DNA from 3 places in the Clostridium saccharobutylicum DSM 13864 genome. Region 1 is predicted to be linked to each of the others. Evidence: a T-box and tRNA genes for the amino acid it is inferred to sense, from the RefSeq annotation. Region 1 holds a T-box; the other regions hold tRNA genes.
The links. A T-box is a leader RNA that pairs with one kind of tRNA and senses whether it is charged. The one in region 1 lies ahead of CLSA_RS13345 (valine--tRNA ligase), so its partner is inferred to be a tRNA-Val.

Region 1 (11,373 bases):
AATTTTCAAATATGTAAAACTAACTAATCTTAATGACAATCTATTTCCATAACATTAAAATTTGTAGTTTACTCTAACAACGTAAAAACAGAGGAAACTACTTTTTTCTTACTATAAAAATATTTATCTTATGTTTTAGTTAGTTATTTTTTAGTGTAATTTATTATTAGTTTAAAGCTTCAATTCTTACTTTAACTGCATCAAGCATTTCTACATATTTAACTCTTTTTTCTTTTTCTGCATCTACAACTGCTGCTGGAGCTTTAGCCACGAATCCTTGATTTCCTAATTTTTTATCTATTCTATCAATTTCGCCTTCTAATTTCTTAAGTTCTTTATTTAATCTTTCTAATTCTTTTTCTTTATCTACCAAGTCAAGTAATGGCATAAATAATTCTCCACCCTTAACTACTAATGAAACAGCATTTGCTGGAACATTATTTTTATCAGATATAAATTCAACCTCTGAAGCTGAAGCTAATTTTTCTATATATAGAGTTCCTTCATTAAATGCTTTTTTAGCATCATCTGCAATATAACAAATTACTTTAGCTTTTCTTGAAGGTGGTACATTCATTTCTGCTCTTACATTTCTTAATCCTTTTATCGCTTCAATTACATATGCCATATCACTTTCAGCATCTTTATTTACTAATGCTGCATCGAACTCTGGCCAAGCTGAAGTTGTTATTGTTTCCTCGTCGCTTAAATGTGTAAATATTTCTTCTGTTATAAATGGCATTGCTGGATGTAATAATTTTAATCCTGTTATTAAAACAGTATTTAATACATTGTAAACTACACCCTTAGCTTTTTCATCTTCACCATAGAATACTGGTTTAACAAGTTCTATATACCAATCACAGAATTCAGTCCACATGAAATCATAAACTTTTTGCATAGCAATTCCAAGTTCAAATTTTTCCATATTTTCTGTAACTTCTTTAACTAAAGTATTCATTTCTGATAATATCCATTTATCAGCTAGAGAATATTCTTTGCAATCTCTATATTTATTCATTATTTCCTTATCAAGGTTCATCATAACAAATCTTGAAGCATTCCAAACCTTATTAGCAAAGTTTCTTGAAGATTCAACTCTTTCTGGATAATATCTCATATCATTTCCTGGAGCATTACCAGTAGCTATCATGAATCTTAAAGCATCAGCTCCATAAGTGTCAATTACTTCTAATGGATCAACACCATTTCCTAATGATTTACTCATCTTTCTTCCTTGAGAATCTCTTATAAGACCATGTATAAGAACTGTATCGAATGGAGTTTTACCCATACAATGAAGCCCTGAGAATATCATTCTTGCAACCCAGAAGAATATAATATCATGCCCAGTAACTAATGTACTTGTTGGATAGAAATATTCTAAATCTTCTGTTTTATTTGGCCAGCCAAGTGTTGAAAATGGCCATAATGCTGAAGAGAACCATGTATCAAGTACATCATTATCTTGTTCAATATTAGAACCTCCACATTTACTACATGTAGTTGGTGCTTCTTCAAGTACCATCATTTCACCACAGTCTTGACAGTAGTATACTGGGATTCTATGTCCCCACCATAATTGTCTTGAAATACACCAATCTTGAATGTTTTCCATCCAGTTAAAGTATATCTTATCAAATCTTTCAGGAACAAATTTAGTTTTTCCATTCTTAACTACTTCAATTGCTGGTTTTGCTAAAGAGTCCATCTTAACATACCATTGTTTAGATATAATCGGTTCAACAGTAGTTCCGCATCTATCATGAGTACCAACATTATGAGTATGTTCTTTAATCTTAACTAAAAGACCTGCTTCTTCTAAATCCTTAACTATAACTTTTCTAGCTTCATATCTATCTAGACCTTTATATTTTCCACCTTTTTCATTAATAATTCCTTTATCATCCATAACCCTAATAATTTCTAAGTTATGTCTCTTTCCTACTTCAAAGTCATTAGGATCATGGGCTGGAGTCATTTTAACTGCACCAGTTCCAAATTCTAAATCAACATAGTCATCTCCTACTATTGGTATTTCTCTATTCACTAATGGAAGTATTACTGTTTTACCAATAAGATGTTTATATCTTTCATCATTAGGATTAACAGCTACACCACTATCTCCAAGTAGTGTTTCTGGTCTTGTTGTCGCAATTTCAAGATATCCACTACCATCAGCTAATAGATAGTTGATGTGCCAAAAATGACCTGCTTGTTCTTCATACTCTATTTCTGCATCAGATAATGCTGTTTGACAATGAGTACACCAATTTGTAATTCTGTTTCCTTGATAAATTAATCCTTCATTATAAAGCTTAACAAACACATGCTTTACAGCAGCACTAAGATTTTCATCCATTGTAAAAGCTTCTCTTGTAAAGTCAGCTGATACTCCAAGTTTTTTAACTTGATTTCTTATTGTAGCTCTATACTTGTCACTCCATTCCCAAACTTTTTCAAGAAATGCTTCTCTTCCCATTTCTTTTTTATCATAACCTTCCTCTGCTAGCTTGTTTGCAACTTTAACTTCTGTTGCAATAGAAGCATGGTCTTCTCCAGGTAACCACAATGTACAATATCCTTGCATTCTCTTAAATCTAATAAGCATATCTTGAAGAGTATCGTCAAATGCATGCCCTAAATGAAGTTGACCTGTTATATTTGGTGGTGGCATTATTATTGTATATGGCTTTTTATTTTTATCAATTACTGGTGTAAAATAGCCTTTTTCTTCCCAAGTTTTATAAATCCTATCTTCAAATTCTTTTGGATCATATGTAGTTGATATGTTTTTAATTTCTGACATTTTCATTCCTCCATTTTTTTAATTTACTCAATAAATTAATAATTTTTCGTTGAACTTAGCTATATATCTTTTATAAAATAAGTCCAACTCACATACATTCTCTGTTGGCCTTGAAATAACCAAATGCAAGATACTGACAGAGAAAGTTCTGCTATTCAAATACAAGATTTGGATCATCACTTTTGGATTCTCAACGCAAAAAAAGCCTTCATCACAAAAGGACGAAGACTCGCGGTACCACCTTTATTTCCACGCAAACAATAATATGCTCTAATGGACTCTTAATTTAAATAACGATTCAGATAAACCGTCTTTAGCTACTACTATTTCACTAAAGAAGCTCAAAAGCTACCTTCAAAATTTCCTGCATAAGGGTTTTCAGCTATCCCCTCTCTCTTATTGGTTCTTTCTAAATCTATGATTTACCTAAAAGAACTGTACTCCTCAGATTTCCTGAATGAGTATCCTTTAATGCCTAAAAATTTTTACTCCTCTTTGTCATTGCTTTTATTTATTAATTTACTTAAAATAATAGCTTATAGTATAAATTTTGTCAATAATAGTTTTTTGTATAGATATCACAAAGTAGGAATAAAGGCCGTGCATCTATTTCGATGGCATAAAGCTAAGTTTATAAGTTGTTTATCTACTTTGCCCTTGAACTCTAATCATACTTATAATTCCATATATCACTGTAGCAAATGTAATACCAACAATTGCAATTAACATTCCTCCACTTACTCCCTGCATTTTTCCTAGCGCAGCTTGTATACTTTCCCATGTTAATATATTTATCATAAATGACATTTCTAAATCAATTAAAAGTATTAACTGACGTACAACCTTATATAAAGCTTCTGAATTTTTTTCTTTAACCGAAACTGAAATATTATAACACATAGGCATCTTAGTTAATACAAACATAAGTAAATGCATCCCTGTGCTAAATCCAATTATTCGAAATAAATAAGTTTTACTTCCAAAAGCATCTGGTGCTCCTGAGAATCCAAAATGAGTTGGCACAATTTCAGGAATATCCCTCCAAACTATTTTTAAATACACTATTATAAATATAATAGGAAGTGTTGCTAATATAATTAAAGCTTTGTCCTTCCATGATAATGGAAGTTTAACCTTTGATCTTCTTCCAACATTCATAAAAATCTTACCTTTCTCAATAATTCACAAAATAAGTTATACATAGCCAAAAGTATAACTTATATCTTTACATTACATTACCTATAGCATTTATTTACTGCCTGTAGTAATCTAATTAACGCTTCTTGCAACGCCTTAGTTGGACAAGCTAGATTAATTCTTTCAAATCCTTTAGCTTCATCGCCAAAAATATATCCTTCATCTAAGAATAACATGGCTTCTGTTATCATAAATTTTTCTAATGCCTTGTGATCCTTTTCTAATCCTCTAAAATCCAGCCATTGAATATAAGTCCCCTCAAGGTTTATAACATTAACTTCTGGCATATTTGGCTTTATAAATTCTTTTACTAGTTTTTTATTCGAATTAATTACTTTTATAAGTTCCTCAAGCCAATCTTCACATTCATTATAAGCAATTTCACAAGCCATATATCCAAAAATATTTAATCCAAGTTTCCAATAGACTTTCTACGCTCTACTCGAATCCTATCCCTAATTTTTTTATTCGAAGCTATCATGTTAGATAACTGTATTCCAGCTAAATTAAATGTTTTACTTGGTGCTGTACAAGTAACTGAATGATCTGAAAATTCCTTGGAAATATTAGCAAATACATTATGTTTGTATCCTGGCATTATTAAATCGAAGTGAATTTCATCAGATACAACAATAACGTTATTGTCTATACATATTTTCCCCATCTTTTCTAGTTCTTCCTTATTCCAAACACGACCAACAGGATTATGTGAATTAAATAAAATAAATAATTTAGTATTTTGTAATTTAGCTTTTCTTTCAAAATCTTCAAAATCAATCTCATGATGATCCTTACAAAGCACTAATTCACTTTTAATAATCTTTCTGTTATTCAATTTAATAGCAGTATAAAATGGATAATATACTGGTGTCATAAGAAGCACATTGTCTTCCTCTTCTGTAAGAGCTCTTATTATTATATGTAATGCTGGAATAACTCCTGAAAATTCTGTAATCCATTCTTTTTCTACATTCCAATCATGTCTTTTTTTCATCCAATTACATACTGCATTATAATATTCTTGTGTAGCTTCAGTGTATCCAAAAATAGTGGAATCTATGTATGTTTTAAGTGCTTCTGTAATCTGTGGTAGATTTTTAAATTCCATATCAGCAACCGAAAATGGTACTATACTATCGTCAACATTTGCATTAACTTTCCCCATTAAATTGCTCCAATATTTTTTCTAGAAACTAATGTTTCGAAATCGTAATTCATGAAATTCACTCCTCTATTAATAATATTTTGCAAATTAATAAATGATTTTTAAAAAACTGTAGGCTTTTTTAATTAATTATTTATCATTAAAATCACTGTTTACAATAAAAAAATAGCATTAGATATATATTTATATCTATCACTATTTATCAGTAAAATTAATCTATTTAAATTTATATAGAAATATTCATAAAATTAAACACTATCATTATTATTGTAAAAATAGCTAATCCAATAAAATTATATATTGAAAAAACTTTTAAATATTTAAATGTTTCGGTTTTATGTTGATTAACATATAATCTATACGAAATTGTATTTGCCATAGATGCAATTAAAGTTCCAAGACCTCCTATATTTGTAGCAATTAATAACTCACTATAATGATTGGTAAATCCAGAAAGTAATATTGTTGTAGGAACGTTACTTATAAATTGACATGATATTATTCCAACAAAATATGTGGTTAATCCCCCACTTAGTATACTTTTCATAAATGTTTCAACTACAGTCATATGAGATATGTTGCCGATAAATATAAAGAATCCAATAAATGTTATTATAAGAGAATAATCTACCTTCATAAACAATTTCTTATTTATCATTAAGATTGTTAGTACAGTTATTATAAATGCAATTTGATAATCAATAACACGAAATACTGATAATAAAGTTACCATCATTAAAAGTGCATAAAATATCAATTGATTTTTATTAGTTATTTCTACTTTTTCTAATTTAAATTGTAATTTTTCATTTTTTTGATTAAAAATAAGAAATGTTAAAAAAATCACTCCAAAAATACCTATTGGTAAAGTTATTTTTAAAAATTCTATTGGATTAATATTATATAGATTATAAATATATATATTGTGAGGATTTCCCATTGGCATTATGCTGCTTCCAAGATTAGCTGCTAAGGTTTGAAACATTACTGTCTTCATAACTTTTATATTTACTTTTTCAGCGATTATCAAAGTGATAGGTATGAATGTAAGTAAAGATACATCATTAGTCATTATCATAGCTGCAAAAAAAGTAATAAAAATTAATGTTGCACTTACATGTCTTGATGTTTTACATTTGCTTAATAATGAAGTAGCAATAAAATCTAAAACTTTTAACTCTCTAAGTCCAGCTACTACTACCATTAAATTGAATAATGTTATAAGCATCTTAAAGTTAATATAACTTGCACTTGGCAATGAAACACAAGATGTTATACTTGCAAGAAGAATTGCTATAATTAACAAATACTCTTTTTTCAAAATGCTAAATAAATATTCTTTACTTATAACATTCGATGATTTTGCTTGTGCTGATATTAATTGATTCATATTACATTCCTTCTTTTCTTTATACATAAATTGTCTTCAATATATATTTTAACATATTTTACTTAAATTTTACTTTAAAAATATATTCTTAACCTAACCTTAACAAATCATTAATATTTAGCATGTTAAAAAACAAAAAATCGATTTTAAAATATACTTATATCACTACCTATAATTATGCACTTTGAATCTTTTCCATGACCAATTTCATTTGTTTTTATTATTGGCATACAATCATCATCGATAACTTCCATTACTAACTCTATTATATTGGGTTCATAATTTTCTTTCTCCATCTCCGTATAACTTCCAAGAATAATTCCTTTTACTTTTTTTAATATACCCATTTGTTTATATTGAGTTAAATACGTTGATATTTTAGGTACATCTCCTCCCATACTTTCTAAAAACAATATCTTATTTTCAAAATCCGGCATATATTTAGTTCCTGCGAGTTTTAATAAGCATCTTAAATTTCCGCCTATAACAATCCCTTCCATATGATTTCCTTGTATCCACTCATAATCAAAATTTAAGAGAGATTTTTTATTTTCTACAGTAGTAATTTCATTATATTCTTTGTTTGTCTTCATATTTATAAAGGTATTTTTAAAATTATTAATCTGTATATCTTTATTTTCATCAACTATATTTCTTATTTGATATAGACATGTTTTCATTCCTGTCTTTGCATATATAGCATTCAGAATCACAGTTAAATCACTATATCCAAAAAATAGCTTAGGATTTTTCTTAATTATTTCAAAATCTAAATAATCTAAAATTCCATTAGCTAAATCTCCGCCTGAAACATCAAAAATAGCTTTTATATCTGGATTGTTAAAAAAATCCATTAAAATTTCTGCCTTTTCTTTATTACTTCCATTAAATATAGATTTTGTTCTATATAGATTATTGCTAAAGATAGTTTGAAATCCTAAAATACTAAGCGTTTCTTCTAATTCTTTCATAATAATATTACTTTTTTTATCTAATCCATTTGAACAAGCTACTATGCCTACACTATCACCATGTTTTAATAATTCCATAATGATCTCCCTTCAACATTTAAATAAATTTTTGTATACCTAATTTTATATTACTTTATTTCGCAAAAATATTCCATCTTATTAAACTCTAAGAAAATTTTAATATACCAACATATTACTGAAACTTTTTCTTTTATGAATATTATTTTATTTTCTCTAAATATAACTTTAATATGATTTTTCTAAAGCGCATCTGCTTTTAGTCACATAATATAAATAAATAAAAAATAGTGCTAGATATCTTTCTAACACTATTTTCATCACACGTTACATTTATATTGTAACTTTATGATCCGTTTATTTTAATTCGTCTTTGTCTAATCTATTTGGCTCCTTAAATTTATTTAGTAATAATGCCTTATAATATATTTCAGCTACATCTTCAACATATCTGGCCTTTAATAAAACTTTATCTACATCATCACTTACTACAAGTAAACCATGTCTCTCAAGTAAACATGCATCGCTCTTACGAAGTGGTTCTATAACACTTTTAGCTAATTCAATAGTTTGAGCCTTTTCATAAGGTGCTACGTAAATGTATCCTCCATAATATCTAGCATCTGCAACAACTGGTGGAATTCCCTTATTAGCTACTGCAAATATAGTTGCATATAATGAATGAGTGTACATTATAGCTCTTACATCTTTTTTTTCTTTATATACTTCAAGATGCATTAAAATTTCACGGCTTGGCCTCATTTCGCTCTGTATTTCAATTGGACTTCCATTTGAATCTACAATGCAAATATTTTCTGGTCTTAGTTGACTTCTATTTACTTGTGAAGGTGTTATAAGAACATAACCTGTTGTTTTATCTTTTATACTAAAACTACCTGTTTTTTCTTTACACAATCCATATTTTTCTGCTTCCTTAGCTATCTTAACAAGTTTAATCCTTAAATTTTCTAACATATTTTACTCCTCCTTAACTTATTCCATAACTAAATTTTCTTTATTTTACGTACATGCAAAAAAATAACAAGTCCAAAGTTGCCAGTAACATTTTTCCTCTTTAACCCTATATATTTATATTAAATAGATTAGATTGACACTTAATTCTACCTCTTTAAATTCATTAATTCATTCTTAAATATTCTCTCATCCATCAACTTAATTTTTTTATCTATAATAGGCCTAAATTCCATTTTATTTAAAATATCATTTTCTAAATCCATTCCTGGTGCAATTTCTGTTAAATGCAATCCATCTTCTTTCAATTCAAATACTGCTCTTTCTGTAATATACATAACTGGTTGTTTAAGCTTTCTTGCATAGTCACCACTAAACGTAATCTGTTCAACGTTGTCTACAAATTTTTTGCTTGTACCTTCATTTAATATATTCAATTTTCCATTATCACCTATTGCTTTAAATCCTTTAACCGTAAATGTGCCACAAAAAACTAATTTCTTCGCATTTTGTGTAATATTAATAAACCCTCCACATCCAGCAAGTCTTGAACCAAATTTACTTACATTAATATTTCCACTCTTATCAGCTTGTGCAAGTCCTAAAAATGCTATATCTAAACCGCCACCATCATAAAAATCAAATTGTGTTGGTTGATCAAATATGCATTCCGGATTCATAGATGATCCAAATTTTTTTCCTCCCTGTGGAACTCCTCCTATTGGTCCTGGTTCAACAGTCAAAGTCATAAAATCGCATATTCCTTCTTCATTAGCTACACTTGATATTGCTTCAGGCATTCCTATCCCAAGATTTACTACACTATCACTTTTAAGTTCCATTGCAGCTCTTCTGCCAATTATTTTTCTAGCATTCAATTCTAATGTCTCTGAATTATTTATATATATTCTCTTATCTCCACTTAGAGAAGGATCATAGGAATATCCAAGTACTTGTTCCTTATCTTCCTCATTTTCTATTTCAACAACATAGTCAACATAAATTTTTGGTATTCTTACATTTCTAGGATCTAGTGTTCCTGCATTAACCACCTTATCAACTTGTACAATAACAATTCCACCACAATTTTTAACAGCTTGTGCTATACATGTTGCTTCTGATAAAGTTGCTTCATGCTCCATTGTAATATTTCCATTTTCATCAGCATATGTTCCTTTTATTAATGCTACATCAATATCTTGAGCCCTATATAATAAATTCTCCTGTCCTAACACGTCTATTACTTCTACTATATCATCTCTAGTTATAGAATTTATTTTTCCTCCTTCTATTCTAGGGTCTACAAAGGTATTCAATCCAACTCTAGTTATTGTTCCAATTTTTCTACGTGCTATATCTCTAAACAAATTACACATAACTCCCTGTGGTAAATTGTATCCTTGTATTTTATTATCTATCATCAATTTTCCAAGTTTGGGTGCTAAATTGAAATGTCCTCCAATAACTTTTTTTATTAAGCCTTCATGTGCTAAATGGTTTAACCCTCTACTATCACCATCGCCTTGTGCTGCTGCAAACATTAAAGTTAAATTTTGAGGTTTATTGTACTTAAGGAATCTCTCTTCCAAGCTTTTAATTAATCCTTCAGGTACACTTAAACCCGCAAATCCAGATATTCCAATAACAGAATTATCCCCTACTACATTTGCAGCTTCCATTGAACTAATAAACTTAACCATAAACTTCACTCCCATATCTAACAATTGTTATTTTTTTATCAATCTTATATATATTTATATGAATATTATTTTTATAATATTCTGATTATTTTTCTACTATCTATATATATGAATTTTCTAAAAAAAATGTTCTCAAACCATAATGTTTTTTATTAACAAATAATATATTTATGGTATTTTTTAAAAACTTATTTTTATACCATGGTTAATTTTTTAACACTTTAATGGTTAATTTTTTAACACTTTATATGTATAATTTTAATTAATGATAAAAATGTTCAGTATTATTCACCATATGATTTAGATAACTCAAATTTAATCAATATGATATACATCAAATATTTTGTTAAATAATATAATTCTAAAAGCATGATGTTAGCTTTATAAAATACATCATGCTTTTAGAATTATTAAAACTTACGATTCCTATAAATATTAATTTAATAGATTATATTTTTCACAATACTTTTAAAAAAAATATTACTGGAAAGCATATTTTCCAGTAATATTCTATAACACACTTATGTTCTATTGCTTATATAACTGCTGCGCCATCACTATCAAGATAATATCCATCAACAACAGTATCATACTCCATTGCTCCATTTTCTTTTAGATAATACCACTTAGAGTTATAATTTAACCAACCAGTTTGCATTATTCCACTTTGATCCATGTAATACCAGTTACCATATACCATTTTCCATCCCCATGCAGGTACTCCTTGTTCAATTAGCATCCATTTTCCATCAGATGTTTTTGCCCAAAAATCTCCTTCATTTCCTGTACTAATTTGAGTGCTTACAATACTTCCACTTGATTTATCATCTGTACTTTTGCCTGGTATACTGTCTACCCAATTAGTACTGGTATCTTCTGTTTTGGTATCGTTGTTATCACTTTCATTAGTAGCAGTAGGATTAATAAACTTATTTGTATAAGAATTAACATTATAATTACTTTTATCCTGATCTTTCGATTCATATCCTGGCTTTAAATTGTTTAATTCTTCTTTAGTATAACCAGTTTCACTTGAACTTGCTGCATATGCACAAGTACTTTGAACCATGATTGCTGTAATAGCTAACATTAATACTTTTATTTTGTTGCTCTTCATTTTCTTCATCCCCCAGAATGTTATAAATAAACTG
Region 2 (11,373 bases), 2.0 Mb from region 1:
GATATTCATGTTAATGTTATTGGTGGAGGAAAAATAGATGGACCTTCAGCAGGAGCTGCTATTACAATATGTATAATGAGTGCACTGTTAAATAAGCCAATAAGACAAGATATAGCAATTACAGGAGAAATATCTCTTCAAGGTAAGGTTAAACCAGTAGGAGGAATATTCGAAAAAATATATGGAGCTGGAAGAATGGGAATAAAGCTTGTTTTAGTTCCAAAGGATAATGAAAAAGAAATTCCTTTAAATATTAAAAATATAGATGTAAAAACTATAGATTCAATAGAAAAACTTATGGATATCGCATTTAATTAATTAAATAAGTCTCCTTAATAATAGGAGACTTTTTTACTTGCAAATGATGAATTTTATAATATAATTTTTATTATTATAAAAATATACAGAAAGGAGAAATAAGATTTGGATGCACCGGTTATGAGAAGTTTACCTCAAAGTATAGAAGCGGAACAATCAGTAATTGGTTCTATGATTATTGATAAAAATGCTATTGCTAAAGTATTGGAATCTTTACAGGAAGAGGATTTTTATAGAGATGGTCATAAGGCGATATATAAAGCTATATTAGAAATGTTTAGAAATGATATAGCCGTTGATTTGGTTACTCTTTTAGAATATTTAAAGAGTACTGATATGCTTGAAAGAGCTGGCGGAGTTACATATATAACAGAAGTTAGTTCTTCTGTACCAACTACTGCAAATTTAAGTGCATACATAAAAATAGTATCTGATAAGTCTACTTTAAGAAAGCTTATCAAAGCATCAACAACTATAATTGAAGAAAGCTATAATAATCAAAGTCAAGTTGAGAATGTTGTTGATCTAGCAGAAAAAAAGATATTTAATATTGCAGAAAATAGAACTTCAAAAGACTTTGAAGTTTTAAGCGATGTATTAGAAAGAGGATTTGTACAAATCGAAAAACTTTTTAATAATAAAGGTGAAGTTACAGGAGTTCCATCTGGGTTTACAGATTTAGATGCTAAAACATCAGGATTTCAAAGTGGGGATATGATACTAATAGCAGCTAGACCATCAATGGGAAAAACAACATTTGCACTTAACATTGCAGAGAATGCAGCACTTCGTGAACATAAAAGTGTTGTAATATTTTCTCTTGAAATGTCTAAAGAACAATTAGCATATAAATTGCTATGTTCTGAAGCAAATGTTGATATGTTAAAACTTAGAACAGGAGCGCTGGAGGATAAGGACTGGGAAAACATTGCAAGAGCAACAGGACCGCTCTCTAAAGCAAAAATTTATATAGATGACACTGCTGGTGTTACTGTAATGGAAATGAGATCAAAATGTAGAAGATTAAAAATGGAATATGGTATAGATTTGATTGTTATAGACTATTTACAGCTTATGTCTGGAGGGGGATCTTCTGGTGATAATAGACAGCAGGAAGTATCAGAAATATCTAGATCAATTAAAGCTTTAGCAAAAGAAATGGAGTGCCCAGTAATAGCACTGTCACAATTATCGCGTGCACCTGAGCAAAGAGCAGATCATAGACCTATGTTATCTGACCTTAGAGAATCTGGATCTATAGAGCAAGATGCGGATATAGTTATGTTCCTTTATAGAGATGAGTATTATAATAAAGAAACGGAAGAGAAAAATATTGGTGAATGCATAATGGCTAAGCAAAGAAATGGTCCAGTAGGAACAGTTAAGCTTGCGTGGCTTGGACAGTACAGTAAGTTTGGTAATTTAGATGTAATTCATAAAGAATAAAAACTTAATTTATAGATAAACTAATTTAAACTTTATTTATATCAATGTAGAAGTGCGATTAACAATTAAGAATAAGATTTTTTAGAATGATAAAAATATATATTAACTAAACTATAAAATTTTATTTAGCAATTGTTAACGGAAATAAAAATGTATATATAAACTAAGATTAAATTTTGTTTATCTATAAAATTTGTTTAAAATAAAGCAGTTTTAAGATTTATTAAATCTTAGTTAACGTATATTTTTGGAATTTTTATCTTTACCTCATCTTTATAGTAAGTATGAGAGATTTTATTTAGTTTTATATTAGTTAGATAAAACATTCTAGTAAGTAAAGCTTTTTGATTACAATTTCTGAACTGTATTTGTAAAATCAAAAAGTTATTTTTATAATATACTTTAAAAGTATGTTTATTTTTATAAAAAAACTTAAAAGTAATATAATAGGAGTTTGAGGTTTCTTCAAATTTACATAAGGAAACTTGATTTTGTAACATTTTAGTATATAAAATACTGTCAATAAAATCTTCTACTGTAATTAAAGAGTTATTATAGACTAAAGAATTACAAGTCATATACATTCCTCCCTTCATATTATTTATAGTTTGTGAATTATGATACAGGCTATTCTATGAAGGTAATGGATTAAATTTAAAATCTTTATATAAAATCATAATAAATCAATTTATAACAATAAAATTTTTAAATGGGGGCTAAAGAATGAGTAAAAAAATAGGTTTTATAGGTTGTGGAAACATGGGAAGTTCAATGGTAGGAGGATTAATTAATTCTGGTTTTTTAAAGGCTGAGAATATAATCATTTCTACTAAAACTGAAGATTCTGCAAAAGAGTTAGAAAATAAATTTAAAATAGCAACAACTTTAGATAGTAAAATTGTTGCTAAGGAAGCGGATGTTTTAATTTTAGCGATTAAACCTTTTATGTATAAAAATATACTAGATGAAATCAAGCCATTATTGACTAAGGATAAACTAATTATTAGCATAGCAGCAGGAATCACTATTGGTAATATGGAAGAATGGATTGGTGCGGATGCTAAGATAATTAGAACAATGCCAAATACTCCTGCACTTGTAGGAGAAGCGATGTCAGCGGTATGTCCAAATCAAAATGTAACTCAGGAAGAACTTAATTATTGTATTAATGTTTTTGAAAGTTTTGGGGAATGTGTTCAATTAGAAGAAAAAGATTTTCATGGTTTCACAGCTTTATGTGGTTCATCACCTGCCTATGTATTTATGTTTATAGAAGCCATGGCAGATGCAGCTGTAAAATTAGGAATACCTAGAGCTAAGTCTTATAGAATGGCAGCACAAAGTGTTTTAGGTTCAGCTAAGATGGTGTTGGATACAGAAAAACATCCAGGAGAGTTAAAAGATATGGTTTGTTCACCAGCAGGAACTACAATTGATGCAGTTGTTGAATTGGAGCGTTTAGGATTTAGAAATAGTGTTATACAAGCTATTGACAAGTGTGCAGAAAAATCTAAAAATATGTAAAGTGACTAATGAAATTGTAAAGAAAATTCAAACTTACAATTAAATAAAAAAGATATATATAATTAAATTCTATATAAAATATAATTTATAGAATTTAATTTTTTTATTTTGTTTAACTGAATATAATTGCTCCATCTGTTTTTTGAGTCAAAATTCAAAAAAATATTTGTGGAATAAAATTTGGATTTAAGCTGTGTATAAATTTTGAAATTTATATTTGTGGATAATTTTTTAGATAAGCTTTGTGGATAAAATAATTTTTTTTATTTGTGGATAATTTAAAAATAAAATTATAATAATATTTTTAGTATCTATAAAATTATAAATAAAGAATTAATAAATAATAGTTTTTTAAAGTTTGGATTAATTTTATAAATATTCATAGAAAATATTCTACAATAGCTTAAATGTCATGAATTTAACTAAAATTTAATATAAAATTCATGAATATACGAATTATTTATAAAAAAATAAAAAAAATATTCGATTTTAGTTGACCGTATAAAGGTACTTTGCTACTATTTAAAAGGAGAGATTAAAATAATTTAATGAAACTCCAGATTAATAATTAAAATTAAAGCTAAATAAGCTTATGAATTTAAGGGAGGCAAGATTAAATGTCAGCATTTATTGTTTTAGGAGCTCAATGGGGCGATGAAGGAAAAGGAAAGATGACAGATTATTTAGCAGAAGAGGCTAATGTTGTTGTTAGATTCCAAGGAGGAAATAATGCTGGTCACACTGTAGTGGTTGGTGATAAAGAATATAAATTGCACTTAATACCATCAGGAATTTTATATGAAGATAAGTTAAACGTAATAGGTAATGGCGTAGTTGTGGATCCAAAAGCTCTATTTGAAGAAATAGAATATTTAGAAGGTGTTGGAGTTAAAGTTACACCTGAAAAATTAATAGTAAGTGACAGAGCTCAACTTATAATGCCATATCATAAAACATTAGATAGATTAAAAGAAAAAGCTAGAGGCAAAAATGACATAGGAACTACAGGAAAAGGAATAGGACCTTGTTATACAGATAAATTTGAAAGATGCGGAATCAGAGTATGTGATTTAATGCATGAAGATGTTTTCTCAGAGAAATTAAAGGAAAATATAGAAATGAAGAATGCCTATATAGAAAAAGTATTAGGCGGAGAAGCATTAAATTTTGATGAAATATTAAAGGAATACTTAGAATTTGGTAGAAGATTAAGACCATTTGTTCAAGATACATCAGTTAGAGTATATAATGATATTAAAGCAAATAAAACAGTTTTATTTGAAGGTGCACAAGGTATGTTATTAGATATTGATTATGGAACATATCCTTATGTAACATCATCTAATACAACAGCAGGTGGAGTTGCTAGTGGTGTTGGTATAGGACCAAACATGATTACTAATTGTGTAGGAATAACAAAAGCATACACTACAAGAGTTGGTAAAGGACCATTTCCAACTGAATTACTTGATGAAACTGGAGATTGGATTAGAGAAAAGGGACACGAATACGGTGTAACTACAGGTAGATCAAGAAGATGTGGATGGTTAGATTTAGTTATTGTTAAGACTGCTGCAAGAGTAAGTGGCTTAACATCATTATCTATTACTAAAATTGATACATTAGCAGGATTAGAAAAGATTAAAGTATGTGTTGGATATAAATTCGATGATAAAGTTATAGATTATTTCCCAGCAAGCTTAGAAGATTTAGCTAAATGTGAACCAATTTATGAAGAATTTGATGGTTGGGGTGAAGAAGTAGCGAATGCTAGAAGCTATGATGAATTACCTGAAAATGCTAAGAAGTATCTTAAGAGAATAGAAGAATTTACTGATACACCTATTTCAATAGTTTCAGTTGGTCCTAAGAGAGATCAAACTATGAGAGTAAAAGGTATTTAGTAGGTTACTTTTAGGATACTTACTAACTTATTTGTTAGTTATTGACTTTCATTTTGGGATAAAATATAATTTTTTGTAGATAATAATTTTTAGATTATATTCAAAAGAAGGTGAAGAAATGGTAACTAAGGATATGACAATTGGTGAGGTTGTTAATACAGATTCATCTAAAGCAGAAGTTTTAATGAGCTTTGGAATGGGATGTGTTGGATGCCCATCAGCTCAAGCTGAAACTATAGCAGAAGCTGCAACAGTTCACGGTATAAATTTAGACGATTTATTAGAAGCATTAAATAGATAATAGTACTTACAGAAGAGGATTTTCTTTTTTAGAAAGTCCTCTTCTTAAATATATACAAATATCAGCTTATAATTAATAACTAGTATGTATATTAAGTTGCAATTTTTAATTTTTTATCAAAATTCAATGTTATTATTATTTATTTTGGTGCAAATTATTTTTTATAACATGTAAAATAGAAATTAATTAATTTTATTATTTAAAATTGAATTAATGTATGAGGGGAGAGGTATATTGTAAATTTCTAATAATATTTTAATATTGCTTTTAGAAATTTATAGTAGGAATTTATGGTTAAAAGTTTTACTAAAAAATATGAAATACATTATTATGAAGTAGATTATAAATTAAGATGTAAACTATCATCAATAATTGATTTTATTTGTGATGTAGGTACTAGGCAGTCAGAAATAATTGGTGGTGGACTAGAATATTGTGCAAAAAATAATTGTGCATGGGTATTTTATAAATATGATATAAATATGTATAGATATCCGGTATTTGGAGAAAACATAGAAATAACTACTACCCCTGTAGGATTTAAAAAATTCTATGGATTAAGGAAATATGTAATAAGGGATGAAGAAGATAAAATAATTGGAGAAGCACGTGCATTATTTTTCTTAATTAATATTGATAAAAGAAGGCCTATGAGAATACAAAAGGAACAGTATGAATTTTATGGTGTAGATGGTGATGTCGATTATGATATAAGTATGGAAAAGCTAGAATGTGTAGACGAAGAGCAATACAATAAAGAATTTAATATAAGATATAGTGATATTGATTCAAATAAGCATGTTAACAATGTTAAATATGTTGAATGGGCAATTGAAGCTGTTCCGATTGATGTAATTAAGGATTACCAATTAAAAAGAATTAAAGTTAACTTTGAAAGAGAAACTAAATATGGAGAAAGTATATCTTCATCTGCGACAGTAAAGCAAACTGAGGATGGTAGTTTAAGATCATATCATACTATAAAGAACTCAAATGGAATTACATTAACATTATTAGAAGTAGAGTGGGAGAAATCTGAAAACTAATAATAAAAGATAATAATAAACATTAATAACTAACAAAGATATAATTAAATAAAAAGTTTAAATTATGTTATTACATTACAATAAAAACTATTCCAAATTATTTTGTATAATTTTAGAATAGTTTTTTTATTTTAGATATTTGCTTTAAGTATTATGTTAAATTAAAATTTATATTTTAATTTAAACAAATTTATTTGCTGGCAGCTGATTTTGCAGCCAAGTATCCAGAACTCCATGCCCATTGAAGATTAAAGCCACCACAATCACCATGAACATCTAGCATTTCACCACAAAAGTATAGGTTATTAACTATTTTAGATTCCAAGGTTAATTTATTGACTTCAGAGGTATTTATTCCTCCAATAGTAACTTGGGCATTAGAAAAGCCATTGGTATCAACACAATTAAAATCCCATCTTTTAAATCTGTCGATTAACTTATTTAGATATTTCCAATCAATATTATTACAAGGTAAATGAATATCTTTTATACCAACATCTTTTAATATAGTAGAAATTAATTTTTTGTTTATTACACCAATTAATGAAGAAGAAATTTCTCTATAATTAAAAATAGAAAAATGTGTAGCAAAAAAGTTTTCTATATCTTCTTTATTTTCATGTGGAAACATATCAAGTCTTATAGTTATTTTTGAGCCATTAGATAAAGCTTTTGAGGCATAAGAGGATAATTGCATTATAGGTGGTCCTGATATACCATAATCAGTGAATAGGATCTCGCCTATTTCTGTACGAACAATTTCATCATTAATTAAGATAGTGGCAGATCCATCAAATTTTATTCCAGATAAAGCTCTTAAATAAGGATAATCTAGTTTAAGTTGAACAATTCCAGGTAAAGGAGAGATGATACTATGACCTAATGATTTGCTTAACTTATATCCTGTACCATCTGATCCAGTTTTAACAGCTGATTTTCCTCCGCAACTTAAGATTAGTTTATTGCAAGTAAAATTTGGATATTCTTCATTGTTTGTACTTAAACTAAACTTTTTATTCTTATTAATGGAAGTAACTTTGCAATTTGTATATAATGGTATTTGTTTATCATCCAGTGCCATTCTAAATATATCTACAACAGAAGATGCTTGCAAAGATTTTGGATACAACTTACCATTATCTAATTCTGATATAGGCAAACCAAGTGATAAGAAGAAACTTTTAGTATCTTCTACTGTAAAACTGTTTAAAACACTTTCAAAAAAATTGTTATTTTCACTATGAAAATTAATATATGGGTAATTAATATTGTCATTCGAAATATTACATCTACCATTTCCAGTAGCAAGAATCTTTTTTCCAATTCTGTCAGTTCCTTCGATGATAGCTACATCAATTCCAAAGTCTTTAGCTACAATTGCAGCCATTAGACCAGATGCACCACCACCAATGATTAGTAAATCGTGATAAATCATGTCTGTTAATCACTCCTTATGTATGTAATAAATTATGTTCTAAAAGTAATATATCAATTTATAATCAAATAAATTTTACCACAGTAATATTCAGGTTAAAAGAAAGGAATACTAAAAACAGAAGGTGATTTATATGCTAGTTAAGATAATAAATGATAAATTAGATAATTATGGAGTTGAATTTAAAGTTAGAAGAATGAACTATAATGAGATAATAGTAAATTATCCAAATGAGTCTGGAATAAATAGTTTTTATTTTAAGGATGTAGAACTTAAGGGTGAAAATGATATGGATGATTTTTTAATTAGTAACAGGGATTTTTTGAAGATAAAGTTGAAAAAAGGAATATCAGTATTTTTTTACAGTGCATTATATGATTCATTAAAATATGAAATTAAAGAAGAGATAGAAAAATTAAATGTATTAAGAGATAAATATAGGATAAATAATAGGGGAATATGGGAGAAAGAATTGTTGTTAACTGTAAATAAAAAGTATCCGTTAGGAGTTATTGCATCAGGTCAAAACTTTAAAAGAGATGGATATAATATAATTATTAATAAAATTGAAAAAGAAAATTTTGTGAAAATATGCTATGAAGAAATGGACAATATACAAAAAGAAATAAAGCTTAAAAGTGGCGTATTATCTAGTTTTGATGAGGCTTTAGAGGACATTGAAAATCAAGGAAAAATATAATCAAATATGGCTTTAGAATTGAATTAAATAAAAAAAATTAAAAAAAATTAAAAAATGTGTTGACACATAATCGAATTTTCTGTATTATAGTCTATGTGGTCAGCGAGAAACGGTCAAAGAGCAAGACATTCAAGCGACAGACATTAAAGCATGGCTCCTTGGTCAAGCGGTTAAGACACCACCCTTTCACGGTGGTAACAGGGGTTCGATTCCCCTAGGAGTCACCATTTATCTATCTTATGGGCGCATAGCTCAGCTGGGAGAGCACCTGCCTTACAAGCAGGGGGTCACAGGTTCGAGCCCTGTTGTGCCCACCATAAGATGGCTCAGTAGCTCAGTTGGTTAGAGTGCCGGCCTGTCACGCCGGAGGTCGAGGGTTCGAGCCCCTTCTGAGTCGCCAAATAATGCAAGCTTTAGTTATACTAAAGCTTGTTTTGTTGTATAATGAGTTTTATACTCAGATTATTAGAAGATTTAATTTAAATTATTTTGATATATAAGTAAGAATATAATAAATTTAAAGCTACATAATTATTAGTCAAATGGATTAGACATAATAATATGTAGCTTTTTTTAAGTAAGAAATTATCTATTACTTTTAGCTAAATTTTTCTTAATTCTTATATCTTCTGAGTAGAATTTACAAAGCTTAAAATCACCAATTAACCTAGAAGAAATTCGTTCATTATATTGTTGTGTTATACCTGGCAATGTAAGATTGGTTGAAATAAGCATTTTTTTCTTAGTAAGAATTCTTTTATTAATTACATTAAACAATTCAGTTATAGAAAATTCATTAAGGTGCTCCGCACCCAAATCATCTATTATTAGTAGATCACAATTTAATATTATTGATTCTAAATTAGAATCATTGTTAAATCTAATATCTCTCAAGTTTTTAATTAATTCATCGGAAGTTTTATATACTACTAAATATCCTTTATCTAATATTACTTTAGAAATACAATAAGATAAGTAAGTTTTTCCGCTACCAGGATTTCCATAGAATAATAAATTAGTCGATATGTTTTTAAAGTTTGGAATATAATCCTTTAAAATATATTCTAGATTATTTTCCATGTTCTTTCTTGGAGAAAACTTTTCATCACCTAATTTATGATTAGAAAATAAACTAAGATCAAAATTATCAAAATTATTATATTTTATAGTATTTTCTAATTCAGAATTTTTATAATATAATTTAATTAACTTTTCTTTATAACAAATGCACTGAACATTTCCGATGAAACCTGTATCACTACATCTATTACAATGATAATGCATGCTGATATATTCAGGGTTATATCCCATTTCAACTAACATTTCACATTTTTTAACTCTTAGATCAGTAATGGTTTCTTTAAAATCATTTAATGTTTTTTCACTATCCTTAGATTTAAGAACTGATAATGCCATTTTTAATGAAAGCTTTTGAATTTGATTATCTAATTCTATAATTTCAGGGTATTTTTCAGCTATTTCTGCTTTTCTTTTTTTTAGTGCTCTTACTTCATTTTCTCTAAGTGTATCATACGCTTTTAAAATTTCACTTTGATAACCTTTAATCATCATTATCCCATCCTAATAATTTTTTTTCTAAAGAGTCGTAATCATATTCTCTTGGTTCAAAATTGTTAAATTTAAGAGAGTTTTTTTCGTTTGAATTATTATAAGATTTTTGATAATTAGAGTTTCGTGGACTCTTAGTAGTTTTAACATCTTTAGTAACTATATCTTCTAAAGTTCTAATATTATTTTTGTTCCAATTAGTGAGTATACCATCAATATATTTAAAGTCAGCTCTATTTAATCTTTCAAAGCATATATCACAAGCTTTGGATATGATTTCAGTTGGAAACTTATAAATTAGAAGCCATTTTTCTATTAAATCCTGCTGAGGTTTCATTATATCAGTATTGTTTATTCCTAAGTATGTTAATATTTTTCTTATATTAATCCATTTGTCCTCGGTCTTTTTTATTAAATTTTGCGCTTGTTCCACAGTAGTTATTTTTAAATCATGCCAAGATAAAGCTACCTTTTCTATATATCTAGAGTCACTTTTACCTTTTGAGATACAGTACTCTATTAATATTAAAATTAATTCTGAAGAAAATCCAAAATCTCTTTGCCAACCTAGATAAATTGACATTTCATTTGGAGATAAAGGTCTAGCTAATAGTACTTCGATATCTTTTAGCATATCCTTAGTGCTATTACTATCTAAAGCTTCTAGCAAATCAACTTGTTTAACTGGTATAGATGGTTCTTCAGATAATTCAAGGAATTCTACATTAAAATTACCCATTTTATCTATTTGAGTAAGTTTAATGACACCTTGCTCATTCCAATAATTTAATGCGTTCATAATATCTGATTCTAACAAATTAAGCGAGGAAGCTAGTATTGATGAGCTTACTCCTAATTCTCCACAAACATTATGTTTCAGCATTAATAAATAAGTCTTTATGAATTCCCCTCTTGCTTGGGGCATGTATTTTTCTATAAATACATTATTAACAGGGGTGAAGCCAACAGACTTACTTTTTAACATGAATGTGCTCATTCTATTACTACCTACCTTTCAGAGTATTTAAATGTATATTAACTAATGTTGATTTATCCATGTAAATAATTATAGCATATTATAACATTGATAAATTAGAATATTATTTAATAATCACTAATTCAAATATTAA
Region 3 (11,373 bases), 2.5 Mb from region 1:
ATGTTAGAAGATGTTGAGGTAATATGTAAGTTATTAAACGAATTAAATTGTGATGTTAATATTTCAAGTATCAACAATAAATTAACAATAGATACAAAGAATATAACATCAATGGATCCTGATGCACAACTCATTAGAAAAATGAGAGCATCATTCTTAATTATGGGACCGATGATCTCTAGATTTGGATATTGTAAACTTTCTTTACCTGGTGGTTGTAATATAGGTAGCAGACCAATAGACTTACACTTAAAAGGTTTTAAGCTATTAGGGGCTGACATTATGATTGGGCATGGTTTTGTGGAAGTAAAAGCAAAAAAACTAATAGGAAATACAATATATCTTGATTTTCCATCAGTTGGAGCAACAGAGAATATTATTATGGCATCAGTATTAGCAGAAGGGACAACAATAATAGAAAATGCAGCAGAAGAACCAGAAATATGGGATTTAGCACAATTCTTAAATAAAATGGGTGCTGATATAGAAGGTGCAGGGCTTGGAAAAATAACAATACATGGAGTTAAATCGTTAAAGGGAATAAGCTATACGCCTATATATGATAGGATAGAGGCAGGAACATTTATGATAGGAGCAGCTATTACAAATGGTAAGATAAAAATTAATGGAGTAAATGAAGAACATCTAAGACCTGTAATAGAGAAGTTAAAGGAATGTGGTGTTGTTTTTAGTGATTATAAAAATAATTCAATAATAGTAGATGGAACAGGAGAGAAGAAACCAGTTGATATAAAAACTCTTCCATATCCAGGATTTCCAACAGATATGCAAGCTCAAATGATGAGTTTGTTATCAATTGTGGATGGTGTTAGCGTAATTACAGAAACTGTTTTTGAAAATAGATTTATGCATGTTGCAGAGCTTCAAAGGATGGGCGCAAATATAAAGATTGATGGAAGAACTGCTATAATTGAAGGAGTTCCAAAATTAACAGGATGTCAAGTAAAAGCAACAGATTTAAGAGCAGGTGCAGCAATGATATTAAGTGGATTAATAGCTGAGGGTCAAACAGAAATAGGTGATATTTATCATATTGATAGAGGATACGTTCAAATTGAGAAGAAATTTAGGAATTTAGGTGCAGATATCTATAGAATAGATAGTTAGCATTATGAATGAAAATAATAAATTGAATGTTACTAAAAGCAGCAATCTAAAAATATAATTTATTTATGTTTTTAGATTGCTGCTTTTAGTATATATTTGTATAAATATCACTAAGAAGGGGGTATAAATTTTCTATTCTGGATTATTGATTTTATGATTAAGTATATATGTTAAAAAATAATTTATATCAAAATGAGTGGCAGCAACTTAATTTTATGGAAAAATTAAAATTTCAATATATTCATTAATTTATGATGGTTAACATAAGCATCATAATAATCCAAATAAAACATATAATTTATAGTGCAAGCTTTAGGAGGAGGAAATAATGAAAATAGTTAATCGAATTGGCAAGAATATGAGATTATTAATAATAATGACTTTAATTATTTTTGCTGTACTAATAATTTTACCTCTAATTATTTTAAAAGGTAGTGGATTTAGTATTAGCAAATTCAATTTAGATAACAAAAATTTAGTGAAAAATTCACAAATAACTTTTCCGGTTAATGGTAAGGTTAAATTATACCATAAAAAGGATAACTCAGTTGAAGAGTTAGATTTGGAAGATTATATAATGGGGGTTGTATCAAGTGAAGTTCCAGCAAATTTTGAGGAAGAAGCTTTAAAGGCTCAAGCTGTAGCAGCTAGAACATTCTATATGAACAAGAGAAATCAACCTTGTAATTATGCAAAAGAAAAAGGTGCAGAAATTTGCGATACAACTCATTGTCAAGTTTATATGAGTAAGGAAGAAAGAATGAAAAGCTGGAGCAGTAGTGAAGCAAAAAGTGATTGGGAAAAAATTGAGAGGGCTGTTGAAGAAACAAAAGGACAAGTATTAACTTATAATGGACAAGTGCTCGAATATCCACAATTTTTCGCTATTAGTTCTGGAAAAACAGAGGATGCTAAGGACGTATTTTCTGTTGATGTACCATATCTTAAATCAGAAGAAAGTAAAGGTGAAGAGATAGCGCCTAAATATAAAACATCTGTACAGATTGCTACAAATGATTTTGTTAATAAAATTAATAACAAATATTCAAAAGCAAATATAAGTAAAAGTAATTTAGCGTCTTATATTAAAATAAAAAGCTATACTGAAGCTGGAAGTGTAAAAGAAATTCAAATAGGAAATGAAGTTATAAAGGGAACAGAATTTAGAGAATTATTGGGATTAAATTCAACAAATTTCACCTTGGATTTTGGAACCAATGCAGTAACTGTAAATTGTAAGGGGTATGGTCATGACGTAGGAATGAGTCAATGGGGAGCTAATGTAATGGCGAAAAATGGGGCTAAGTATGATGAAATCCTAAAACATTATTATGTTGGAGTTGAAATTACTCAAATAAAATATGAGTAAATTATTTGAAGTTTATAATTATGTGGCAATCAACTGAAATCAAATATGCTTTTATTCTACAGGAATATGAAAGTTCGTGGAAGTTTTTTAATGAGAGGTTGTTTCATTAATGCATGTTCTTTAGTTTTTTAAGAACATACATTAATGCAATAGCCTCTTTTTAACATTTTTATTTAAATAACTATTAATAACATGAAATTAAAAACATAGTTTCATGTCTTTTCCATGTCTAGAAAATTATAAAATGGACATAATCTAAAATAATAGTATTTTTATATGTTGCAAGTACTATTGGAAAAAAATAATATAAATGAAAAATATTATATAAAAATTAATTTTATGTATTATTTTTCACAAAAAGGAAACAATAAGAAAAGGAGGTGTTCATATGGACAAAAATTTAAAAAACAAATTGAAAGAACTATTTAGCAAAAAAGGATTTTATATTGCTTTATTTCTTTGCCTTTGTGTAATAGTTGCGGTTGGAACTATTTCTTATAAGAAGCTTAGCAATAAGAATGAAGTTAGTAATTCAGAGGATATAAACAAAGAAATAACAATGAATGTTGACGACAATCAAAAAACAGCTACAAACGAAATGCCTAATGCTGAAAGAGCACAAAATGATGCAGATACAAGCAAACAAAGTTCTGAAAAAAATAAGACTGACAATAGTAAAACACAAAAATCTACTACAGTAGCTACAACAAATAATGTGAAATTTTTAAACCCAGTAGATGGAGTTGAAAGCAGAACTTATACTTACCCTAAGCCAGTTAAAGTAGAAGACAATGTTTTTAGAACTATTAGAGGGGTAAATGTAGAAGCTAAAATAGGAACTGATGTTAAGGCAGCTGCTGATGGAGTAGTAGATTTAGTTGAAAATTCAGGAGTTGAAGAAGGCGTAGTTGTAGAAATAAAACATGCTAATGGCTTGAAAACAAGATATGGAAATCTTGATGCTAATGTATCAGTAAAGCAAGGAGATAAAGTTACTTCAAATCAGGTAATTGGTAAAGTTGGGAATACTGCAAAAGTGTTTAGTCAAGATGTATTTGGCCAATTTTTGAATTTACAAGTAATCGATGCTAATGGTCAACAAGTTAATCCAGAAAAATATTTTACTTTAAAAGCAAAATAAAACATATTTCAAAATTAGTATTAATCAGTTGTTTTTATTTGAAAATAGCTGATTAATACTAATAAATAATCGAGAAAAATACAGATTATATATTGATAACTAAAATTATGGAGATGATATTATGAAAGATTATATTGAGGAAAGAGTATTGGATGTCGCCAAATATATTATAGAGTCAAAGGCAACAATAAGAAAGACAGCAAAGGTTTTTGGAGTTAGTAAGAGTACAATTCATAAGGATATGACAGAGAGACTTCCAAAGATAAATCCTGAAATTGCAGAAGAAACTCATTCAATATTAGAATTGAATAAAGCTGAAAGACATATTAGAGGTGGAAAAGCCACTCAGATGAAGTATAAAGCTATTGAATCTTAATTGGATTAAGTCTATAATATAGTATTAGTAGAATTATGTAAACAAAGGCATTAATATGTATTATAGGAGTGAATAAAAATGGGTTTTTGGAGAACAGGGACAGACCTTGCGATTGACCTCGGAACAGCGACGGTACTAGTTTATGTTAAAGGTAAAGGGGTAATATTAAAAGAACCTTCTGTTGTAGCTATAAATAAAAATAACAATAATCTATTAGCTATAGGTGAAGAAGCGCGAAAAATGATAGGTAGGACCCCAGGAAACATAGTTGCAGTTCGACCATTAAGAGACGGTGTAATTTCAGATTATGATATAACACAAAAAATGCTAAAAGAATTCATAAAAAAAGCTTGTGGTAAGAGAAATATTACAGCGCCTAAGGTAATTGTATGCGTTCCTTCTCAAGCTACAGAAGTTGAAAAAAGAGCAGTTATAGATGCAGCCATGAACTCAGGAGCTAAAACAGTTCACTTAATAGAAGAACCGTTAGCAGCAGCTATTGGAGCAGGGCTTGATATAACTAAACCAAATGGATGTATGGTAGTTGATATTGGCGGCGGTACTTGCGATATTGCTGTTATTTCATTAGGTGGAGTTGTAGAAAGAGAATCAATAAAAGTAGCCGGAGATAAATTTGATGATGCTATAATAAAATATGTGAGAAATCAATATAAACTAATGATAGGTGAAAAGACTGCAGAAGATTTAAAAATAAATATTGGTTCTGCGTTTAAAAATTCAAGAAATTTAGCAGCAATCATGAAAGGTAGAAACCTGATAACTGGATTACCTGATGAAGTGGAGATTACTACAGAAGAAATAAGAAATGCAATAAAGGAACCTGTTGAAAATATAGTAGAGACTGTAAAGAGAGTGTTAGAGAAAACACCACCTGAATTAGCAGCAGATATAGTTGAAAAAGGAATTCTAATGACAGGTGGCGGTGCATTATTGCATGGATTAGATAAACTTATACAGTTTAGAACAGGTGTAGAGACTTATGTTGCTGAAGATTCTGTAGAATGCGTTGCAAAAGGAACTGGTGCTGTGCTTAACTATATAGATAAATTAGATAGTGATATAAATTCACAACAAATAGTTTTAATCGAGTAAAACAAAATGACTGTTTCAAAATAAATTTTAGATATAATAAATCTATTGTTTAAAATATAAAACAATAAATTTATTGTACTAATTTTGTATTTTGAAGCAGTCTTTTTAAATTAGAACGTTAAATCATTGGAAATTCTCCAAGATTTAAATTATAAGCCTCTATTAATAATCTAGTTATTGTTTTAGCCATATTCATAATAAAAGAAAGTCTGATGCTCCTTGAAAAAAAGAATTCAGAATTATCGCTAGAATCAACAATTCCTATTACTGATGCTATACCAACTTCAGGAAGTTCCTTTCCAACTCCTTTACCTGGATGTATTGCGTAATCCCTTATTCTTATTTTTCCAATATCATCTTCATTGCCCAAGCAAGCGTCAACACCAATTATAGAGGCATTAGGGTGCTTGGAATAGATTTCATTCAGACGTTCATCTATATTTAAAGCATGAATCGGATAAGATAAAGTTCCGTATACTGGTAAAGGGAAAAAGTTTTCAGTTAATAGAGAACCAACCAAGGGACCAAGACAATCTCCAATACATTTATCAGTTCCGATACAGACAATTATAGTATCTTGGCTAATATAATTTTTAATTTTTAGAGCTAAATTATAAGAGGAAAGATTAGAATCATTGTTAATATCTGATTTTATCAAAGGACATACCTCCTTATATAAAATATATATGATGATTAAAGAGAGGATAGTATAAAAAAATATTAAATGGAAATAAATACTATTAAAGGAGGGGAAATATGAAAAAAGTTTTTATATGTATAGTATTAATGGTTGCACTGCTGTTAAATGTTTATTTGATATTTTATTGGTATCCAGAAGAAAAAAACTCAAATAAAGAGGAGATTAGTAAAGAAACGGTAAATTATACACAATCTATATATAAAGTGGATAAGAATGATATATTAAAACAGTTACAGATAGAAGATAAGAAGAATTTCGAATCAATATTGGGAAAATTATCTGCTTTTGATTTAGGAAAAATAAAAGAATATATTCAAGATTCAGATGAACAAAAGGGAATAAAAAATATTTTTGTGCTTTTAAAGAAGAGACTTACAAATGAGGATTATGAAAAAATAAAGGAAATATCATCTAAGTTTCTTGATATGGATGCAGTTGATCAGTTGTTAAAAAATAATTATGTTTAGTAGTGTAAAAGAAAGAATGTTAAAGAAAAGTAGAGAATATACAAAATAAATTAGATATATTAAGGAATAGCGGAGTTGAAATAAAAGTCTTTTGAATATATACTAATCCTTGTCGATTGGTTCTGAAAAACAACGACAAAGAAAAACAAAATATGGAGGAATTCCCGAGTGGCCAAAGGGGGCAGACTGTAAATCTGTTACGTTTCGTTTCGATGGTTCGAATCCATCTTCCTCCACCAATTTATAATGGGCGCATAGCTCAGCTGGGAGAGCACCTGCCTTACAAGCAGGGGGTCACAGGTTCGAGCCCTGTTGTGCCCACCATTATAAAACTTTAATAAAATATGCTGGCATGGCTCAACGGTAGAGCAGCTGACTTGTAATCAGCAGGTTGTAGGTTCGATTCCTATTGCCAGCTCCAATCAAATATTAAGATATTTGATAAATGATTAAAAGTATCTTAATATATAAAACAAAATATGGAGGAATTCCCGAGTGGCCAAAGGGGGCAGACTGTAAATCTGTTACGTTTCGTTTCGATGGTTCGAATCCATCTTCCTCCACCAATTTATAATGGGCGCATAGCTCAGCTGGGAGAGCACCTGCCTTACAAGCAGGGGGTCACAGGTTCGAGCCCTGTTGTGCCCACCATTATAAAACTTTAATAAAATATGCTGGCATGGCTCAACGGTAGAGCAGCTGACTTGTAATCAGCAGGTTGTAGGTTCGATTCCTATTGCCAGCTCCAATCAAATATTGAGATATTTGATAAATAATTAAAACTATTTTAATATATAAAATAAAATATGGAGGAGTTCCCGAGTGGCCAAAGGGGGCAGACTGTAAATCTGTTACGTTTCGTTTCGATGGTTCGAATCCATCTTCCTCCACCAAAAAAGAATAAACTGTGTTTATTCTTTTTTTTATGTCTAGAAAAGTATGAGAATTTTGGATTTTAAAGTTGAGTGATATCAACAGCTAAGAGAGTATTATATAGAGAAAAGTGAATAACAAATGATCAATAATTAATCTTTAATCATTCACTATTCGCTTTGTATCATTAATTATAAATATAATATTGACTAGTATAATATGATATGTTATGATATGAATGAAAATTAAATTAAGGTTACTCTTATCAAGAGAGGTGGAGGGAAAGGGCCCTATGAAACCCGGCAACCTGTATTTACAAGGTGCCAATTCCTGTAGATTATATCTACGAGATAAGAAAAGGATTATTGAATTGTACTCTTCTTATCGAAGAGTTTTTTTTATTTCAATTAAATACGTTTAGATGTAATAAGGGTAATGATAAAGAGTTCCAATGAAGGGAGAAAGTTATGAAAAGATTATTTACTTCAGAATCAGTTACAGAAGGACATCCAGATAAGATGTGCGATCAAATTTCAGATGGTATTTTAGATGCTATTTTAGCACAAGATCCTCTTGCAAGAGTTGCATGTGAAACATGTACTACTACAGGTATGGTTATGGTTATGGGGGAAATCTCAACAAATTGTTATGTTGATATCCCAAAGGTAGTAAGAGAGACTGTTAGAGAAATCGGATATGATAGAGCTAAATATGGATTCGATTGCGATACTTGCTCAGTTTTAACATCTATAGATGAACAATCAGCAGATATAGCTATGGGAGTTGATGAAGCATTTGAATCTAGAAAAGGTGAAAAGGATGCGGTAGAAGCAGTAGGTGCAGGAGACCAAGGTATGATGTTTGGTTTTGCAACAAATGAAACAGAAGAATTTATGCCACTTCCAATATCTATGGCTCACAAGTTATCAAGAAGACTTACAGAAGTAAGAAAAAACAATACATTAGATTATTTAAGACCTGATGGTAAAACTCAAGTTACTGTTGAATATGAAGACAATAAGCCAAAGAGAATTGATACTATTGTTATTTCAACTCAACATGATGAAAAGGTATCATTAGAACAAATTGAAAATGATCTTAAGGAATATGTTATCAAAGCAGTAGTTCCAGCAGAATTATTAGATAATGAAACTAGATATTTCATAAATCCAACAGGAAGATTTGTTGTTGGAGGTCCACAAGGAGATTCAGGATTAACAGGAAGAAAAATAATCGTTGATACTTATGGTGGATATGGTAGACACGGTGGCGGTGCTTTCTCAGGAAAGGATCCAACTAAAGTTGATAGATCAGCTGCTTATGCTGCAAGATGGGTAGCTAAGAATTTAGTTGCTGCAGGAGTTGCTGATAAGCTAGAAATACAATTAGCTTATGCAATAGGAGTTGCTAAACCAGTTTCTATAACAGTTGATACTTTTGGAACAGGAAGATTAGCAGAAAATAATATAGTTGAAATAGTAGAAAAGGTATTTGATTTAAGACCAGGTGCTATTATTAGAGATCTTGAATTAAGAAGACCAATCTATAAACAAACAGCTGCTTATGGACATTTTGGAAGAAACGATCTTAATTTACCATGGGAACAATTAAATAAGGTTGAAGAAATTAAAAAATATCTATAAGAGTTAATTAGAACATCTATATATTTTTTAAATAGAATGAGGTTAATTTGAAACTAATTTGTTTTAAATTAACCTCATTTTTAATGTGTAGTAGACTGTTGGTTAGTCATTTTCTTTATTAAAAGTAGAGTGGTCGCTTTATTCTGTTTATTTAATGAATGGGATGAGTTATAATAATGAAACTTATACTTAATAATGTAGAATATTCAATTTATGATATAATTGAAAAAAATATAAAATAAATAATTTTGGTTAGAAATTAATTATTTGCGAGAAAATAATTAATATATTATATAAAAGATTTGGAGAGATTCTATGGAAGTCCTAAATGGTTTTGTTGAAAGCATTGTTTTTAGAAGTGAAGATACTGGTTATGTAGTTTGTAAAATAAGAACTGAAAAGAATCTGATTAATGCGGTAGGTACTGTTCCTCTTATTAAGGAAGGTCAAAATGTAAAAGTAACAGGAGATTGGACAGTACATAAGCAGTTTGGAAATCAATTTAATATTCAGGATTATGAAGAGCTTCTTCCAAATTCATTAGATGGAATAGAGAAATATTTAAGTGCTGGTATAATACATGGTATTGGTCCTGTTACTGCTAAAAAGATAATAGCAAAGTTCGGAGAAGAAACATTAGATATAATGGAAAATCATATCGAAAGACTTATGGAGATAGAAGGTATAGGAGAAAAGAAATTTCAAATTATATATGAATCATATATCGAACAACAAGGTTTAAAAGATGTAATATTATATTTTCATAAACATGGTGTAACTAATAATCAATGTGTAAAAATATATAAAAAGTTTGGAGTTAATGCAAGGCAAATAGTATCTAGTAATCCATATGTATTATGTGATGAAATTTCGGGAATTGGTTTTAAAACTGCAGATAGAATTGCTATGAGTATTGGAATTGCGAGCGATTCTGAATTTAGAATTCAGAGTGGAATTAAATATGTTATGAATCAGTTTTGTGCTGCTGGAAATATATTTATGCCAAAAGAAAATATAATAGAAGACTGTCAAAAAAACTTATTAGTATCTAAGGAGCTTATAGAAAAAAATATATACAGTATGGCAGCAGAACAAAAAATAATTGTTGAAAAAGTAAATGATATTGAAGTTGGATTTTTACTTCAATACTATTATTGTGAACTTGGAGTAACTAGCAAGATAATTACTTTAGGATTACAAGAGACACAAACAATAAACTCAGATATTGATTTTGAGATTGATGTTTTTGAAAAGGAGCAAAAGATACAGTTTGCACCATCTCAAATAGAGGCGATAAAAGGCGCATTTAGTAATGGAATAGAAATAATTACTGGAGGACCTGGAACAGGAAAAACTACAATTATTAAATCAATAATTCATATATATGAGAATAACGGAATGAAGGTGATTTTGGGAGCACCAACAGGTAGAGCAGCTAAGAGAATGACTGAATCTACTGGGAGAGAGGCAAAAACAATACATAGACTTTTAGAAATGGGAGTTTCAGAAGATGATGAATCAGTTTTTGAAAAGGGGGAATCATCACCTCTGGATTGTGATGTGATTATAATTGATGAAGCATCAATGATTGATATAATGCTTATGCATAGTTTACTAAAAGCTATTAATTTAGGTACAAGATTAATAATTGTTGGAGATGTTGATCAATTGCCGTCTGTTGGACCAGGAAATGTATTAAAGGATCTTATAGAATGTGAGTATATAAAGGTAGTAAGATTAAAAGAAATTTTTAGACAAGGTAATGAGAGCTTAATTGTGGTAAATGCGCATAGAATTAATGAAGGACATATGCCGTTATTAAATCAGAAAGATAAAGATTTTTTCTTTATAAATGTGGATAATCAAGAGAAAATTGTGGATACAATAATAGATTTGCTTAATAGAAGACTTCCTAAATTTAATAAATCGTGGGATAAATTAAGAGACATGCAAGTTTTAACACCAATGAGAAAAGGAACTCTTGGAGTTAATAATTTAAACATGAGGCTTCAAGAAATATTTAATCCGGCGTCAAAAGATAAAAAAGAAAAAACTTCACGAGATATGGATTTTAGAGAAGGGGATAAGGTTATGCAAACCAAAAATAACTATTCTTTAAAATGGGTTAGAGTTAATGGGGAAGGCGAAAATGAAGGCGTTGGAGTTTTCAATGGAGATTTGGGATTTATTCAAAGTATAGATGAAGAAAAAAAAACCTTAACAATCATATTTGATGATGAAAGAAAAGTTATATATGACTTTAACTTTTTAGATGAATTAGATTTAGCTTATGCAACAACAATTCATAAGAGTCAAGGGAGTGAGTTTAAAGTTGTAATAATTCCAGCATTTATGGGATCACCATTTTTAATGAATCGTAATTTACTTTATACAGGAATAACAAGAGCAAAACAGTTAGTTGTTGTTGTTGGTTATCAAAAAGCATTAATGTATATGGTTAATAATACAAATAGTATGGAGAGGTATTCCGCTTTAAAATATAGAATCAGGGACATAATAACCAAAGACGAGTTCGGAGAATAGTTGGAAGGAGTATATATTA

Region 2: it encodes a tRNA-Val, which carries the amino acid that the T-box ahead of CLSA_RS13345 (valine--tRNA ligase) is inferred to sense. The anticodon was not compared.
Region 3: it encodes a tRNA-Val, which carries the amino acid that the T-box ahead of CLSA_RS13345 (valine--tRNA ligase) is inferred to sense. The anticodon was not compared.

Annotation. Positions count from the first base shown of each region.
Region 1 is NC_022571.1:3,089,136-3,100,508, forward strand. It holds gene CLSA_RS13345 (valine--tRNA ligase) at 167-2,809, opposite strand; T-box leader at 3,024-3,320, opposite strand; gene CLSA_RS13350 (DUF1648 domain-containing protein) at 3,452-3,967, opposite strand; gene CLSA_RS24035 (beta C-S lyase family protein) at 4,045-4,398, opposite strand; gene CLSA_RS24040 (MalY/PatB family protein) at 4,413-5,171, opposite strand; gene CLSA_RS13360 (SLC13 family permease) at 5,398-6,561, opposite strand; gene CLSA_RS13365 (S66 family peptidase) at 6,708-7,610, opposite strand; gene CLSA_RS13370 (class II aldolase/adducin family protein) at 7,908-8,525, opposite strand; gene CLSA_RS13375 (acyl CoA:acetate/3-ketoacid CoA transferase) at 8,672-10,222, opposite strand; gene CLSA_RS13380 (cell wall-binding protein) at 10,758-11,339, opposite strand.
Region 2 is NC_022571.1:5,076,533-5,087,905, reverse strand. It holds gene lonC (Lon family ATP-dependent protease) at 1-318, shown strand, start outside; gene CLSA_RS21750 (replicative DNA helicase) at 424-1,764, shown strand; gene proC (pyrroline-5-carboxylate reductase) at 2,488-3,288, shown strand; gene CLSA_RS21735 (adenylosuccinate synthase) at 3,906-5,192, shown strand; gene CLSA_RS21730 (DUF1858 domain-containing protein) at 5,311-5,493, shown strand; gene CLSA_RS21725 (acyl-[acyl-carrier-protein] thioesterase) at 5,784-6,539, shown strand; gene CLSA_RS21720 (BaiN/RdsA family NAD(P)/FAD-dependent oxidoreductase) at 6,730-7,974, opposite strand; gene CLSA_RS21715 (hypothetical protein) at 8,108-8,674, shown strand; tRNA gene CLSA_RS21710 (tRNA-Glu) at 8,827-8,901, shown strand; tRNA gene CLSA_RS21705 (tRNA-Val) at 8,916-8,991, shown strand; tRNA gene CLSA_RS21700 (tRNA-Asp) at 8,998-9,074, shown strand; gene CLSA_RS21695 (ATP-binding protein) at 9,260-10,243, opposite strand; gene CLSA_RS21690 (DnaD domain protein) at 10,236-11,240, opposite strand.
Region 3 is NC_022571.1:540,850-552,222, forward strand. It holds gene murA (UDP-N-acetylglucosamine 1-carboxyvinyltransferase) at 1-1,128, shown strand, start outside; gene spoIID (stage II sporulation protein D) at 1,457-2,497, shown strand; gene CLSA_RS02540 (M23 family metallopeptidase) at 2,886-3,638, shown strand; gene spoIIID (sporulation transcriptional regulator SpoIIID) at 3,760-4,014, shown strand; gene mreB (rod shape-determining protein) at 4,093-5,127, shown strand; gene yyaC (spore protease YyaC) at 5,246-5,785, opposite strand; gene CLSA_RS02560 (hypothetical protein) at 5,884-6,294, shown strand; tRNA gene CLSA_RS02565 (tRNA-Tyr) at 6,449-6,533, shown strand; tRNA gene CLSA_RS02570 (tRNA-Val) at 6,543-6,618, shown strand; tRNA gene CLSA_RS02575 (tRNA-Thr) at 6,641-6,715, shown strand; tRNA gene CLSA_RS02580 (tRNA-Tyr) at 6,776-6,860, shown strand; tRNA gene CLSA_RS02585 (tRNA-Val) at 6,870-6,945, shown strand; tRNA gene CLSA_RS02590 (tRNA-Thr) at 6,968-7,042, shown strand; tRNA gene CLSA_RS02595 (tRNA-Tyr) at 7,103-7,187, shown strand; SAM riboswitch class I at 7,427-7,524, shown strand; gene metK (methionine adenosyltransferase) at 7,635-8,810, shown strand; gene recD2 (SF1B family DNA helicase RecD2) at 9,126-11,354, shown strand; gene CLSA_RS02610 (hypothetical protein) at 11,373-11,373, shown strand, end outside.